4 regions of the Alteromonas pelagimontana genome follow, and region 2 is predicted to be linked to each of the others. Evidence: predicted binding sites of a transcription regulator. Region 2 holds the regulator's gene; each other region holds the start of a gene.
What was found. The regulator sigma-54, encoded in region 2, starts transcription at its own class of promoters, with help from an activator protein. The targets are predictions, from matches to a motif close to GTTGGCACGNNNNTNGNNT.

Region 1 (3,171 bases), 2.0 Mb from region 2:
AAAGGATAACCATCACGAAACCACAAGGTTTCATTGGTGGTCATAGCATCTATAACAGATTGCAACAACCCGCGGTTTCCGCCTTGAATTGTAGCGTTAACAAGGGCATCTAAACTGTCATAATCATACTGATAAAGTAACGATGACAAGCGGCTGCGAACAAGATATTGTTTGTTATCACCTAATACGATGCCGCACTGCTGTTCCAGAAAGCGCCCAAATTGACGGTAACTTTCCAGCGACACTTCTTTATTTTTCAAACTATCGGCGCCTTTTTAACCGTTATTTTTGACCAGCCATTTTTGTACTGCTGTTGCCAGTTCATCCGGATGGAACTTGGCAATGAAGTCATCAGCTCCTACCTTTTGCACCATGGCCTGATTAAAAACACCACTTAACGATGTATGTAAAACCACATGAAGCTTAGACAGTTCCGGTGTATTTTTTATTTCGGCGGTTAGGGTATAACCATCCATTTCTGGCATTTCAATGTCAGAGACCAACACGCCCACCCGATTGGTAACATCGCCGGTTTCTGCCGCAATTTCCTTCAGGCGGTTCAGTGCTTCCAGACCATTTTTGGCGACTTCAATTTCCAACCCAATCGCGGTTAATGCCTTTTTAATTTGGCTACGAGCAACCGAAGAATCATCCGCAATAAAAATAATTTTATTTTCATTACCTTCTGTAGATAACGTAGCCGCTACATCCTGGCTTACTTCCGTATTTAGCGGGGAAATCTCATTTAATATCTTTTCTACGTCCAAAATTTCAATGAGTTCATTTTCAACCTGGGTAACAGCTGTTAAATAGCTCGCCCTGCCGGTACCCTGCGGAGGCGGCATTATAGCATCCCAGTTGGTGTTAATAATGCGCTCGACCGCACCTACCAGAAATCCCTGTACCGAGCGGTTGTATTCTGCAATAACAATAAAGGCAGAAGATAAATCCTCAATGCGTCGTCCGCCGGTGGCCATGCTTAAATCAATAACAGAAATAGTCTGCCCGCGGATATGCGCAATGCCTCTTACTAGTTTATTAAGCTTAGGAATCGCCGTTAGAGGCGGACACTGTAAAACCTCACGGACTTTAAAAACGTTGATACCAAACCTTTGTCTGCCGTTAAGTCTGAACAAAAGCAACTCTAACCGGTTTTGGCCTACCAACTGTGTCCGCTGGTTAACGGAGTCAAGAATACCTGACATACATTACCTCTACTTTAAATTGGGCACGATCATTGCGTTGAACCATATCACTAAATGATTAGCAGTAAAATCGCCAAAAAAGTGACACTTTTAACGTGCGGCGTACCGTCAGACTCTGCTCTCTTAATCATAGACAAAATGACACCAACTGAACATGAAAAAGTGAATATGCGCGAAATGAATATGAAAACGTCTTTCTTTGTCCCCGCCTTAATCGGCGCGTTATTGGTGAGCTTAACCAGTTTTACGGCTTTTGCACAGCCTGAGAAGAATAAACATAAAGATCTTCAAAACGGCGCCAAAGCTTATCTTCTTGAAGCCATCGGAGATCGACACAATCAGGATAACATCGTCATTGAGGTTGCTGATATTGATGATCGTATTGCTATACCTTCCTGCCCCACCGATTTTCAGTATCACGCCGATTCAGAAGCACTGGCTCAGTCTTATATTTCTGTTCGCGTAAGCTGCAAACAAAATGACTGGTATGTGTTTACCAACGCAAGAGTGCTGCGAACTCGCACAATTGCAGTTACAGCGGGAATGATAAGCCCGGGAACAGTATTAACTTCAGAAAATTTACGTTTGGCCGATATCGAAATTAATCGGTTGCGTCACACGGCGTATAACGACATCAAGCCCTTAATCGGCGCGCGAATGAAACATCGTGTACGGCAGGGCCAACCCATTCAAGCAAATATGTTATGCTTCGTTTGCGAAGGCGATCGTATTACTATTAGCGCTCAATTATCTGGCATGCAGGTAAAGACGGCAGGAATCGCTCAACAGGATGGCGTAATAGGTGATAATATTGAAGTATTAAACGCTAGCTCGCGCAAATCTGTTATCGCGGAAGTCGCCAGTGTGCAAGAAGTCGTGGTTCGTTTATAAAAGCGTTGTTATCCGTTAGCGTATGTTTTGGCAGCGTTTTGTCGGGTTTAAAATTTGCGTGATAAAATTAGTGGCTACGGCTCGCCAAGTAGACAAAAAATGTGCTAAAGAATAGGATAGCCCTGCCGATAACATATTCGAGGCGGTGTTATAGGTAGCGGATGAATAATTATGGCAATTAATAATGTAAATAGTGGGGCACCAAAAGCGCCACTGGATAATACGAAAATCAGTAATCAGCAACAACAGAATCAGGGTGCTGTTCAGCAGGAGGTAGCTAACAAAGCTGCAACCACCACGGCGCCTCGTCAGGATTCGGTTTCGCTGACTCAGTCTGCACAGCAATTAAATCAGGTGCAGAAGAAAAGTGCAGAAGCGCCAATTGATCAGGAAAAGGTCGATAAGCTTAAAAAGGCGATTCAAAGCGGCGAATATCGTGTCGATGCTGATTCTGTGGCGAAAAAGATCGCCCATTTAGAAGGCCAGGTTTTTGGCCTGAAATCTTAGAGGTAATTCATGGTGCAGTCACTTCAGTCAATGTTGGAGAATCAGGTAACTAACCTGGAAAAATTAGCCAGCTTGCTTGATCAAGAACTGCACCTTATTAGCTCACGAGATGCTGAAGCGCTAATGAATTTGCTTGAGGAAAAGGAGCAGACTCTTGAAGAAGTTCAGCGCCTGGATCTCGCAGTCGACAAGCAATATCAGGCATCAGCGGCTCAGAATGAAATATCGGACGATATTGACGCTCTGGTTGATGATGCGAAAAAGCTTGTAGATCAATGTAAGTACAAAACGACTATTAATCAAAAAGCAGTAGAACAGGGTCAGCTACGGTTGACACATCTGCGCAATTTAATGCTTGAAGTTCGCGCCAAAGAATCCCTCACCTATGATAAAAGCGGTAAACCTAAAGGCTCAGGCTTAGGAAAAGGCGTAAGCGCGTAATTTGAATCCACTGTGACGTGTGATCAACTCAGAGCACACAGCATTACGGATTAGTAAAAAACTCCAGATCGGCTTAAGCAACAACCATCGCATTGCGCTCAATGTCACTGATATTAAGGGATGGCTT
Region 2 (3,171 bases):
CAACAGTATGGGTAAGGGCGGGAAGCAGATTAACCGGAATATTATCGACGCAGTAGTACCCTAAATCTTCCAGCGCGCGCAGGGCGACAGATTTTCCTGACCCGGAACGCCCACTGATAATAATAAGCTTCAATGCCCATCTCCCTGTAAACGTAGTGACGGCTTATTTCAAGGCCGTCACTATATCATCGCTTGTGGTGGCTTTCCGAATTGCTTTAACTGTGTCTCTGTCACTAAGTTTAGAGGCAACCGTAGCTAATGTTTGTAGGTGTCCTTCAGTTTGTTCTTCTGGTACCAGTAATGCAAAGAAAATATCTACCGGTTTATTATCAATAGCATCAAAATCGATAGCGGGTTCAGTGGTAACGACAATGGCAACCACGCGATCCAGGCCCGGCAACCTGGCATGCGGTAACGCAATACCGTTTCCGATTCCAGTACTTCCCATACGCTCTCGAGAAAGCAACCCAGTGAGAACCGCAGCCTCTTCTACCTGAGGATTATTTTTGGCCGCTATACCACTGATGATTTCCAGGATGCGTTTTTTGCTATTGCAATGGACCGCACATTCAGTGCGGTCCATGCTGATTAGAGTTTGAATATCCATGACGGGCATTAGTGCTTTTTCAACTTTTCCTTGTGCTTGATAACTTGCCTGTCAAGCTTATCTACCATACCGTCAATTGCCGCATACATATCTAAGTTTTCCGCAGATGCAAACACCTCAGCACCGCTGAGATGCATGGAGGCTTCAGCTTTTTGGTTAAGTTTTTCTACGTTAAGTATTACATGAACATTAGATATGTGATCGAAATGACGCTCTAACTTGCTGAACTTTGTTTCGACATAATTACGCAAAGAATCAGTGATCTCGACATGATGACCAGTAAGGTTGATTTGCATATTTCGTCTTCCTTATTTTGAGCCGCCTTATCAGATAAGGCTTTTACGTTGGTTAGACGGTGGGATCGATAACGACTCCCGATATTTTGCTATTGTTCGCCGAGCAACTTTTATACCCTGTTCGGCCAACAATTGAGCAATCTTGCTGTCGCTTAGCGGCTTACTCGGTTTTTCTGCTGCCACCAGCTTTTTAATTAATGCGCGAATAGCGGTAGATGAGCACTCGCCGCCAGAATCTGTCGCCACATGGCTGGAGAAGAAGTACTTCAGCTCAAAAATCCCACGGGGCGTGTGCATGTATTTCTGGGTGGTTACCCGCGAAATAGTAGATTCATGCATGTCTACCATCTCTGCGACATCATTTAGCACCATAGGTTTCATCATTTCAGGGCCATGTTCAAAAAAGCCCATTTGCTGCTGAACAATACAGTTAGCCACTTTCAGCAATGTATCATTGCGGGATTCTAAGCTTTTTATGAACCATTTCGCCTCTTGCATATGAGAGCGAATGAACTGTGAGTCACTGCTGTTTCTCGAACGACGACTCATAGCGGCATACTGCTGATTCACACTTAGCTTTGGCAGGCTGTCAGGATTAAGCTCAACTGCCCAACGGCCGTTTTTCTTGGTAACCGACACATCCGGTATTACGTATTCCGGTTCTTTGGTTATTAAGGCGCTGCCGGGGCGAGGATTCAGCGTTTGCAACAAGCGCATGGCCTCGCGCAACTGATCTTCTTTAAGCTTCGATTTGCGCATCAACGTACGATAATCTTTGCTGCTCAACAAATCAGCATATTCATCGATGATCATTTTGGCTTCTTCCAGCCAGGGCGTATCAGGGGAGAACTGCTTTAACTGCACCATCAGGCATTCCCGCGGATTACGGGACCCAGAACCAAGAGGGTCGAACATTTGAATCCGCTTAAGTACACATTCAACTTCGTCTTCTTCGATAGGATCTTCCATATCTTCGTCGTTTACACTTTGTAGAATGTCTTCAACGGTGACAGTTAAATATCCCGATTCGTCTATGGAATCAATAATGGCCATAGCAATTGCACGATCGGTATCAGAAAAATGTGTCAGACGCATCTGCCACAAGAGATGATCCTGAATGTTATCTGTGGTCTCACCCTGAAAAACCTGTTCATCGTCGCCACCACTACCACCAGAAGAGGAAGACGCTGCGGGGGCAGAAGACGCGGAATAATATTCATCCCAGGTACTATCAATAGGAAGCTCGTCAGGCAGGTCGTTTTTCTCTAACGCTTCGCCGGTATCCATATTGTCCGACGGCGTACTTGCCGTTTCATTAAAGTCGTCATTGTCGAGATTGTTTTTCTCACCGACATCATCGTTCCCTTCATCCACCTCCAATAGGGGATTGGAATCCAGAGCTTCCTGAATTTCCTGTTGAAGATCCAGCGTCGACAATTGCAGCAGTTTAATTGCCTGCTGCAATTGGGGCGTCATAGTTAACTGTTGACTAAATTTTAGCTGTAAAGATGGTTTCATCTACGTCTTAATTTCAATGCTCGTGTACGCTTGCATCCGTTAATAAACAATAAGATATGCAGGTTCTTCATATCTTTACTATAGCCTGAATTGTTCACCAAGGTATACATCCCGTACTTTTTGATTACTTAATACCTGTTCAGCACTACCTTGAGCGATCAACTCGCCGTGACTTACAATGTAGGCTTCTTCACAGACGTCCAGGGTTTCACGTACGTTATGGTCTGTGATTAGGATCCCTATTCCACGGTCACGCAAATGTTGGATGATCTTCTTTATATCATTAACCGAAATCGGGTCAACTCCGGCGAAGGGCTCATCGAGTAAAATAAATTGAGGGTTGGCAGCCAGCGCGCGTGCAATTTCGACTCGGCGCCGTTCACCGCCTGACAAACTCATACCCGTACTATTACGTATATGGTTGATATTAAATTCATCAAGTAGCGCGTCGGCTTCTTCTTCCTGTTGTACAGAGGATAAGCCTTTCCGCGTCTGCAGGATAGCCATAATATTTTCATGCACTGTCAGTTTTCGGAAAATAGAGGCTTCCTGCGGCAAATATCCTATGCCTTTTCTGGCCCGTTCGTGCATGGGTTGATGGGTTAACTCGTTATCATCGATAAAGATTTTACCTTTATCTAATGATACGAGCCCTACTATCATGTAAAAGGTGGTGGTTTTTCCGGCACCGTTAGGGCCCAATAATCCGACAATCTGCCCGGTGGATACAGAAAGGCTGACATCTCGTAC
Region 3 (3,171 bases), 160 kb from region 2:
TCAGGGTCGTTCATTTCTTCAACACGTAGTGCCACGTTATGAACCAGTTCTGCTTTCAAGCGGTCAAGAATATTACGCGAGGTTACGTATTTACCTTCTTTACCGGAAAACGGCGAGGTATTAACCTGAAAGGTCATAGTCACTGTGGGTTCATCTACCGTTAACGGCGGTAAAGCTTCTACGGTATTCACGTCACAAATGGTGTCGGAAATTTTCAGTTCACCAAGGCCGGTAATAGCAATAATATCTCCGGCATGAGCCAAATCGACATCATGACGATCAAGACCAAGATAGCCTAATACCTGACCTACCTTACCATTACGCTTTTTACCCTCAGCAGTAACAATCGTGACTTGCTGGTTAACTTTAACATTACCGCGGGCCACACGCCCAATACCAATAACGCCAACGTAAGAGTTGTAGTCCAGCTGTGAAATTTGCATCTGAAACGGTCCATTCGGATCCGTCTGCGGCGCTTCTACTTGATCGACGATAGTTTGGAACAACGCCGTCATATCAGGCTCTTGTTTGTCAGCATCCAAAGATGCCCAACCATTCAGAGCAGATGCATAAACAACCTGGAAATCCAATTGTTCATCTGTCGCGCCAAGGTTGTCAAACAAATCGAAAACCTGGTCCATAACCCAATCAGGACGCGCACCGGGTTTGTCAATTTTATTGATAACAACAATTGGCTTTAACCCTTGAGCAAAAGCTTTCTGCGTTACAAACCGTGTTTGTGGCATTGGGCCTTCCTGAGCGTCAACCAGCAACAGCACAGAATCAGCCATAGACATTACCCGCTCTACCTCGCCACCGAAATCAGCGTGTCCTGGGGTGTCCACAATATTAATGCGGTAATCGTTCCAGTTGATAGCGGTGTTTTTAGCTAAAATCGTAATGCCGCGTTCTTTTTCAATGTCGTTAGAGTCCATGACTCGTTCCTGGACTTCGCCGCGGCTTTCCAGGGTGCCTGACTGCTGAAGCAGTTTATCAACCAAGGTAGTTTTACCGTGGTCAACGTGCGCGATGATCGCGATGTTTCTTAATTTCGTAATATCAGTGGTAATCATGGAGTTAGAGCCTGTTTAAATCGGCGCGAGTGCAAGGAGATATGCCGCGAAGATTTGATTGCTTGATCTGAACAATAAAAATGTGCGCGGATTGTACAGAAAATCCGTTGCATTTGCGCATCTTTTTTTAACGAATTATTTTTACGCGAGGAACCTGTATAAAGCAAAACCCGACACCATCTGTGACATGTTCAGAAAATCTCCTGTAAGCAGTAAATTATAGAAGCGGCAGTAGAATCTGCAAATGCAGTAGCGATCGTTTGTAGATTCCTCTAGTCTAAGACATCAGCGGCCGCACCGCTTGCACGATTATGGAACAACCAAGCACCAAATTGGTGCGAATTATTTCTGTATTGGTGGATTCGCTTCGGGCTATGCTTGATGGGCGGGCTTTTGTGCAGCTGGCATGAATATCGCTTCAAAATTTCTTATCTTGTTGGGGTGAAAATTTTCACTCTGCATTTTTACATAAAAACCTGGAGGACACGATGTCAGTAGAAAAGGCATTAGAACTGATACAAGAGAGTGAGGCGAAATTTGTAGATTTACGCTTTACCGATACTAAAGGGAAAGAACAACACGTATCTATCCCTGCATCCCTTGTCGACGAAGAATTCTTCGAAGAAGGAAAGATGTTTGATGGTTCTTCTATTTCTGGATGGAAAAGCATCAACGAATCAGACATGGTCCTAATGCCGGACCCAACCACAGCGGTGTTGGATCCGTTTGCTGAAGAAACGCAGGTAAATATCCGGTGTGATATTCTTGAGCCAAATACAATGGAAGGTTACGATCGTGACCCGCGCTCAGTTGCGCGCCGTGCGGAAGAATACTTAAAGTCGACCGGTATCGGTGACACAGCCTTTTTTGGTCCGGAACCAGAATTCTTCCTGTTTGATGATGTAAAATTCCACACTGATATGGCAGGCTCATTCTTTAAGATCGATTCTGCAGAAGCAAAATGGAATTCAGGTGAAGATTTTGAAGGCGGTAACATGGCTCACCGTCCTGGTGTCAAAGGCGGTTATTTCCCTGTACCTCCTGTAGACAGTGCGCATGATACACGTGCAGCAATGTGTCTGGTAATGGAAGAAATGGGTCTGCGCATTGAAGCTCACCATCACGAAGTGGCTACCGCAGGTCAAAATGAAATTGCCTGTGAGTTTAATACGCTGGTTAAAAAGGCGGATGAAATTCAGATCTATAAGTATGTGGTCCATAACGTTGCTCACGCTTATGGCCAAACAGCCACCTTTATGCCTAAGCCTATTGTCGGCGACAACGGTTCAGGTATGCATGTTCACCAATCCATTTCTAAAGATGGAAAGAATATCTTTGCTGGTGATAAATATGCGGGTCTGTCAGACGAAGCGCTGTTCTATATCGGCGGCATTATCAAGCATGCTCGTGCGCTTAATGCATTCACCAATGCATCGACTAACTCATACAAGCGCTTAGTGCCTGGCTTTGAAGCACCGGTAATGCTGGCTTATTCCGCCCGCAACCGTTCGGCTTCAATTCGAATCCCTTACGTTACGAGTGACAAAGCGCGCCGTATCGAAGTGCGATTCCCTGACCCAACTGCCAACCCTTATCTAGCCTTTGCTGCAATGATGATGGCGGGTCTTGATGGTATTAAAAACAAGATTCACCCTGGCGACGCCATGGATAAAGATTTGTATGATTTGCCTCCTGAAGAAGCGAAGGATATTCCAACCGTAGCCGATTCACTGGAAATGGCTTTGCAAGCGTTGGATAATGATCGCGACTTCCTGAAAGCAGGCGGCGTTATGACTGATGACATGATTGATGCGTATATCGCGCTTAAATATGAAGAAGTCCTTACATTGAAGATGTCTACTCACCCAGTTGAGTTTGACTTGTACTACAGCGTATAAACTCTTCGTTATCCATAATGATACCAAGCCCGCTTATGCGGGCTTTTTTGTGACTGTCTGATTGTACTAATATACGTTTAACGGTTTTTCTACTATGCTACGGTTATGATTACAGTGCTTCGTTTTACCACACTGCTACTGGTGCTACCTGCAGTAGTTTTTGCCACTCATGCTGAGCAAGAACCACTCTATAAAGTGGA
Region 4 (3,171 bases), 1.7 Mb from region 2:
AACTGTTATTAATCAGCAAGGTTGTTCAACATTACAAACTCATTACCGGTCTTACTATGGAACGTAGTGTGCATTGTATTCAACCGAAGTCTGCGAGATTGGCTGGCGTTTTTTCTTTTCTTTTGTATGTGGAGATTTCCTATGAGTAATCAAACACCCCAGGTTGACAAAGTAACTGACATAATCAAAGTAATGAATGGTGGGATAGAATTTTATCAGGACGGGATCGAAAAAGTGTCCCAGCAAAATTTGAAAGCGATGTTCACCAGAATGATTACCGAAAAGCAGGAAGCCATAGCCGCCCTTCAGCCCTACGCGGTTTCTGAACAAGGTGATGCAGAAACCGATTCTGACTGGACTGTTGATGTACGCAACATGTATACGAATCTTCTGGGCGCCCTGAGTTCGAATAAAGACCACACTTATGTAGACCAGCTTGAAGAAGTTGAAGACAAAGTTCTCGAAGCCATTGACGACGCACTGGAAGAAAACCAGCCCGCCAACTGCGCCACTGAGCTTCGCCGGGTCCGAGTTCGTATGCAGCAATGTCACGATGAAATGAAATCTTTACAGGATGCTACGGCGTAGACCTCAGGAAAATTACCCATGGCGAAAGGCGTCATGGGTAGGGTTAAACTTAAGCTCACAGTTATTCCGAAAGATGAAGGGTATTCGCTCTTTCTACCCAGTCCAAATCCCGTGTTTGTTCATCTAACGTCCCTTTTGCATCTTCTAAAAATACCTGACAGAAATAGTCAACGCACGGGTGAAGCTCACGATACTTTCCAAGCTGAATTTCCATTTCCTGCTTGGCGTTAGAAAATTCTCCGTTCGATTTAGACAGCTCGTAATCACATTTTAAATATGCACAAAGGACATCTGCAGCTTTCGCCAAGCGTACGTGGGCATCTTCTTTGTCCTGCTCAATAAGAGGCTGATAACGAGCCTGCAGCTTTTCAGGAAGCGTTTTAATCAGCATTGCCTCGAATCGGCGCTCCAGTTTTTTTATTGCGGTTGTCGTTTCAGGGTCGTGGTATTTAACCGGACTAGGAATATCACTCATTCCCGCTATCTCACTCCCTTCATGAAAAAGTGCCATAGATGCTACCCGATCAGGATCAATATCCTCTTCAAATACGTCCGCGGCAATGGCTCCCAACATATGTGCGACGACAGCAGCTTCATAAATATGGGTGGAAAGAATTTCATCCTGAAACTGCGCCATTAATGGCCAACGCTTTACGTTTTTTGCCCGCTGCATTAGCCCAATAAAGGCGGAATGATTTTTTGACATGGAAGGTCCTTGATGTTGGATGGCAAGATTATATCAAGATCGTCAGGGATATGGACAGGGAGAGATCGTGAATGATTTTTCGCGATAAGTGAAGATTTTTTAGTCGAACTGCTTAAGCATCCATGCTCCAGCAGAGCCATCAGGAAGGGTTTTACGGCGTTTCGATGATAAATTTTGTTTATTACTTAAGACTGCTGAATGTTTGTTCATTCATGCTCTTGCCCTCGATATATAGAGGAGAAGATGAGGATTAACTTAGGCGTCCCACCTTGTTAGCATCGTGTAAAAAGTGCATTCTTCTTGTAATAGTGAATAATAAAACTCACTACCTTTCGTGAAAAATTATTATTTAAGGATTAAAATCAAATGCTTGCAGATTTGGCACAGTTCGCGCATATCTTATTGTGAATTTACGGAAGCAATAAGAGGATTTACTTATGTTAGGTTGGGCTATTACATTCTTTATTATCGCCATTATTGCAGCAGTTTTTGGTTTCGGTGGCATTGCCGGTGCAGCTACAGGTATTGCTCAGTTTTTATTCTTCGTATTTGTCGCGCTATTGGTCATTTCGCTTATTGCAAATGCGTTACGCGGTAAATCACCTAGAGTTTAAGATTAATTAGGATAAAGGAGAAAGGAATATGATGACATATAAAGCATTTTTAAAAACTTTGATGGTTGCTGGGTTCGCTCTGTCTCTTAGCGCCTGTGATCAGGGCCCTGCGGAGGATGCAGGTGAAGAGTTAGACGACGTGGTAACTGATACGGGTAACGCTGTGGAAGACGCTTGTGAAGATGCTAAAGAAGGCATGGACACAAAAGACCAGGATTGCTAATTGAAATACGATAAAAAAACCAGGTTTTTACCTGGTTTTTTTATGACCGCATGTTCCAGTTCAAAACGAACTAGAGTAAACCCCAGATAAACAATATAACTTGCCAAACCGCTTTTCCAATTTGCTGCAAACATTATACTGATCCACACTGATGTCTGATCAGCTCAGAAACAGAGGAAACCATTTATCTCTTTTCGGGCGCGGCTTTTTTGCGCTGAGTGAGCACAGCCTTGCCGATTAGAATGATGGCCAATCGTGAAAAAGGGTCAGCCGCGCGATGAGACTAAAGAAAGAGAGAGTTTATTCCTCGGGGCTAAGCTGAACCGTATAATCAGCAATATCTACTTTCAATAACGACGATTCTTGTTCCTCTGAAATGTCAGGACGTCTATCAAAGATGGTCAGCAGGGAATACGCGAGGAATAAAGATATAGTACAACAGATGAAAAACGCCAACCAAACTTTGGCAGAAGAGGAATGGCTTGTGAAGAAATAATATCTATCTTTTAATTTACTCGTTTTAGATGCTCCCACGCGCTTTCCTTTAATACAGAACTCCGTTTCCAACCCCAAAATTTATACTTATTTTCAGGAAAGTACAAGCCTCTTAACTCACGGTTCAGGTTTTACGTTCACCCTGCTCGTTAGCGAAAACCATTGAGGTTAAATTACGGCGATCAATGAACACGGTGCCCTGCCCCAGGCTTTCAGCTGGCTATTCTCGCGTAAATAGCGGTACCTTAAGCACAACCGCAGAGGCAGGCTGTTTAACAAATTGAGGAACACTAGCCTTTATCTGGCAGCATTTCACGGAAACAGTCATAGGGTTATCTAACACTTCATCAATGACTTTAAATTCTTCTTTCGAAGTCAATCAATCATTTTAAATGCTCTTTTTCGGCAATCTTTGCTTTGTACTCGCTCAATTTTATCTTCCCGACAAGAGAGCTTAATTGCTCTCTCTGGAACTTTGCTGCGGCTTATTGGGCCTGGCAACTAACCAGTTTAATAGCGCCGGCAGTAACGTAAGGTCGGTAATT

Region 1: flgA (flagellar basal body P-ring formation chaperone FlgA) is a predicted target of sigma-54. The motif match lies at 1,225-1,243, and genes of this name have one in related genera.
Region 3: glnA (glutamate--ammonia ligase) is a predicted target of sigma-54. The motif match lies at 1,474-1,492, and genes of this name have one in related genera.
Region 4: CA267_RS16875 (DUF1328 domain-containing protein) is a predicted target of sigma-54. The motif match lies at 1,672-1,690, and genes of this name have one in related genera.

The regions. Positions count from the first base shown of each region.
Region 1 covers NZ_CP052766.1:3,200,248-3,203,418, reverse strand. Annotated here, with positions in the region: gene CA267_RS14055 (CheR family methyltransferase) at 1-260, opposite strand, end outside; gene CA267_RS14050 (chemotaxis protein CheV) at 276-1,205, opposite strand; gene flgA (flagellar basal body P-ring formation chaperone FlgA) at 1,344-2,096, shown strand; gene flgM (flagellar biosynthesis anti-sigma factor FlgM) at 2,268-2,603, shown strand; gene flgN (flagellar export chaperone FlgN) at 2,613-3,044, shown strand; partial or broken gene CA267_RS14030 (IS982 family transposase) at 3,118-3,171, opposite strand, start outside.
Region 2 covers NZ_CP052766.1:1,173,823-1,176,993, reverse strand. Annotated here, with positions in the region: gene rapZ (RNase adapter RapZ) at 1-133, opposite strand, end outside; gene ptsN (PTS IIA-like nitrogen regulatory protein PtsN) at 164-607, opposite strand; gene hpf (ribosome hibernation promoting factor) at 616-903, opposite strand; gene CA267_RS05385 (RNA polymerase factor sigma-54) at 934-2,421, opposite strand; gene lptB (LPS export ABC transporter ATP-binding protein) at 2,500-3,171, opposite strand, start outside.
Region 3 covers NZ_CP052766.1:1,016,515-1,019,685, forward strand. Annotated here, with positions in the region: gene typA (translational GTPase TypA) at 1-1,073, opposite strand, end outside; gene glnA (glutamate--ammonia ligase) at 1,562-2,971, shown strand; gene CA267_RS04715 (Ig-like domain-containing protein) at 3,077-3,171, shown strand, end outside.
Region 4 covers NZ_CP052766.1:3,828,955-3,832,125, reverse strand. Annotated here, with positions in the region: gene CA267_RS16885 (ferritin-like domain-containing protein) at 142-588, shown strand; gene yfbR (5'-deoxynucleotidase) at 650-1,294, opposite strand; gene CA267_RS16875 (DUF1328 domain-containing protein) at 1,732-1,908, shown strand; gene CA267_RS16870 (hypothetical protein) at 1,937-2,131, shown strand; gene CA267_RS16865 (efflux RND transporter permease subunit) at 3,081-3,171, opposite strand, start outside.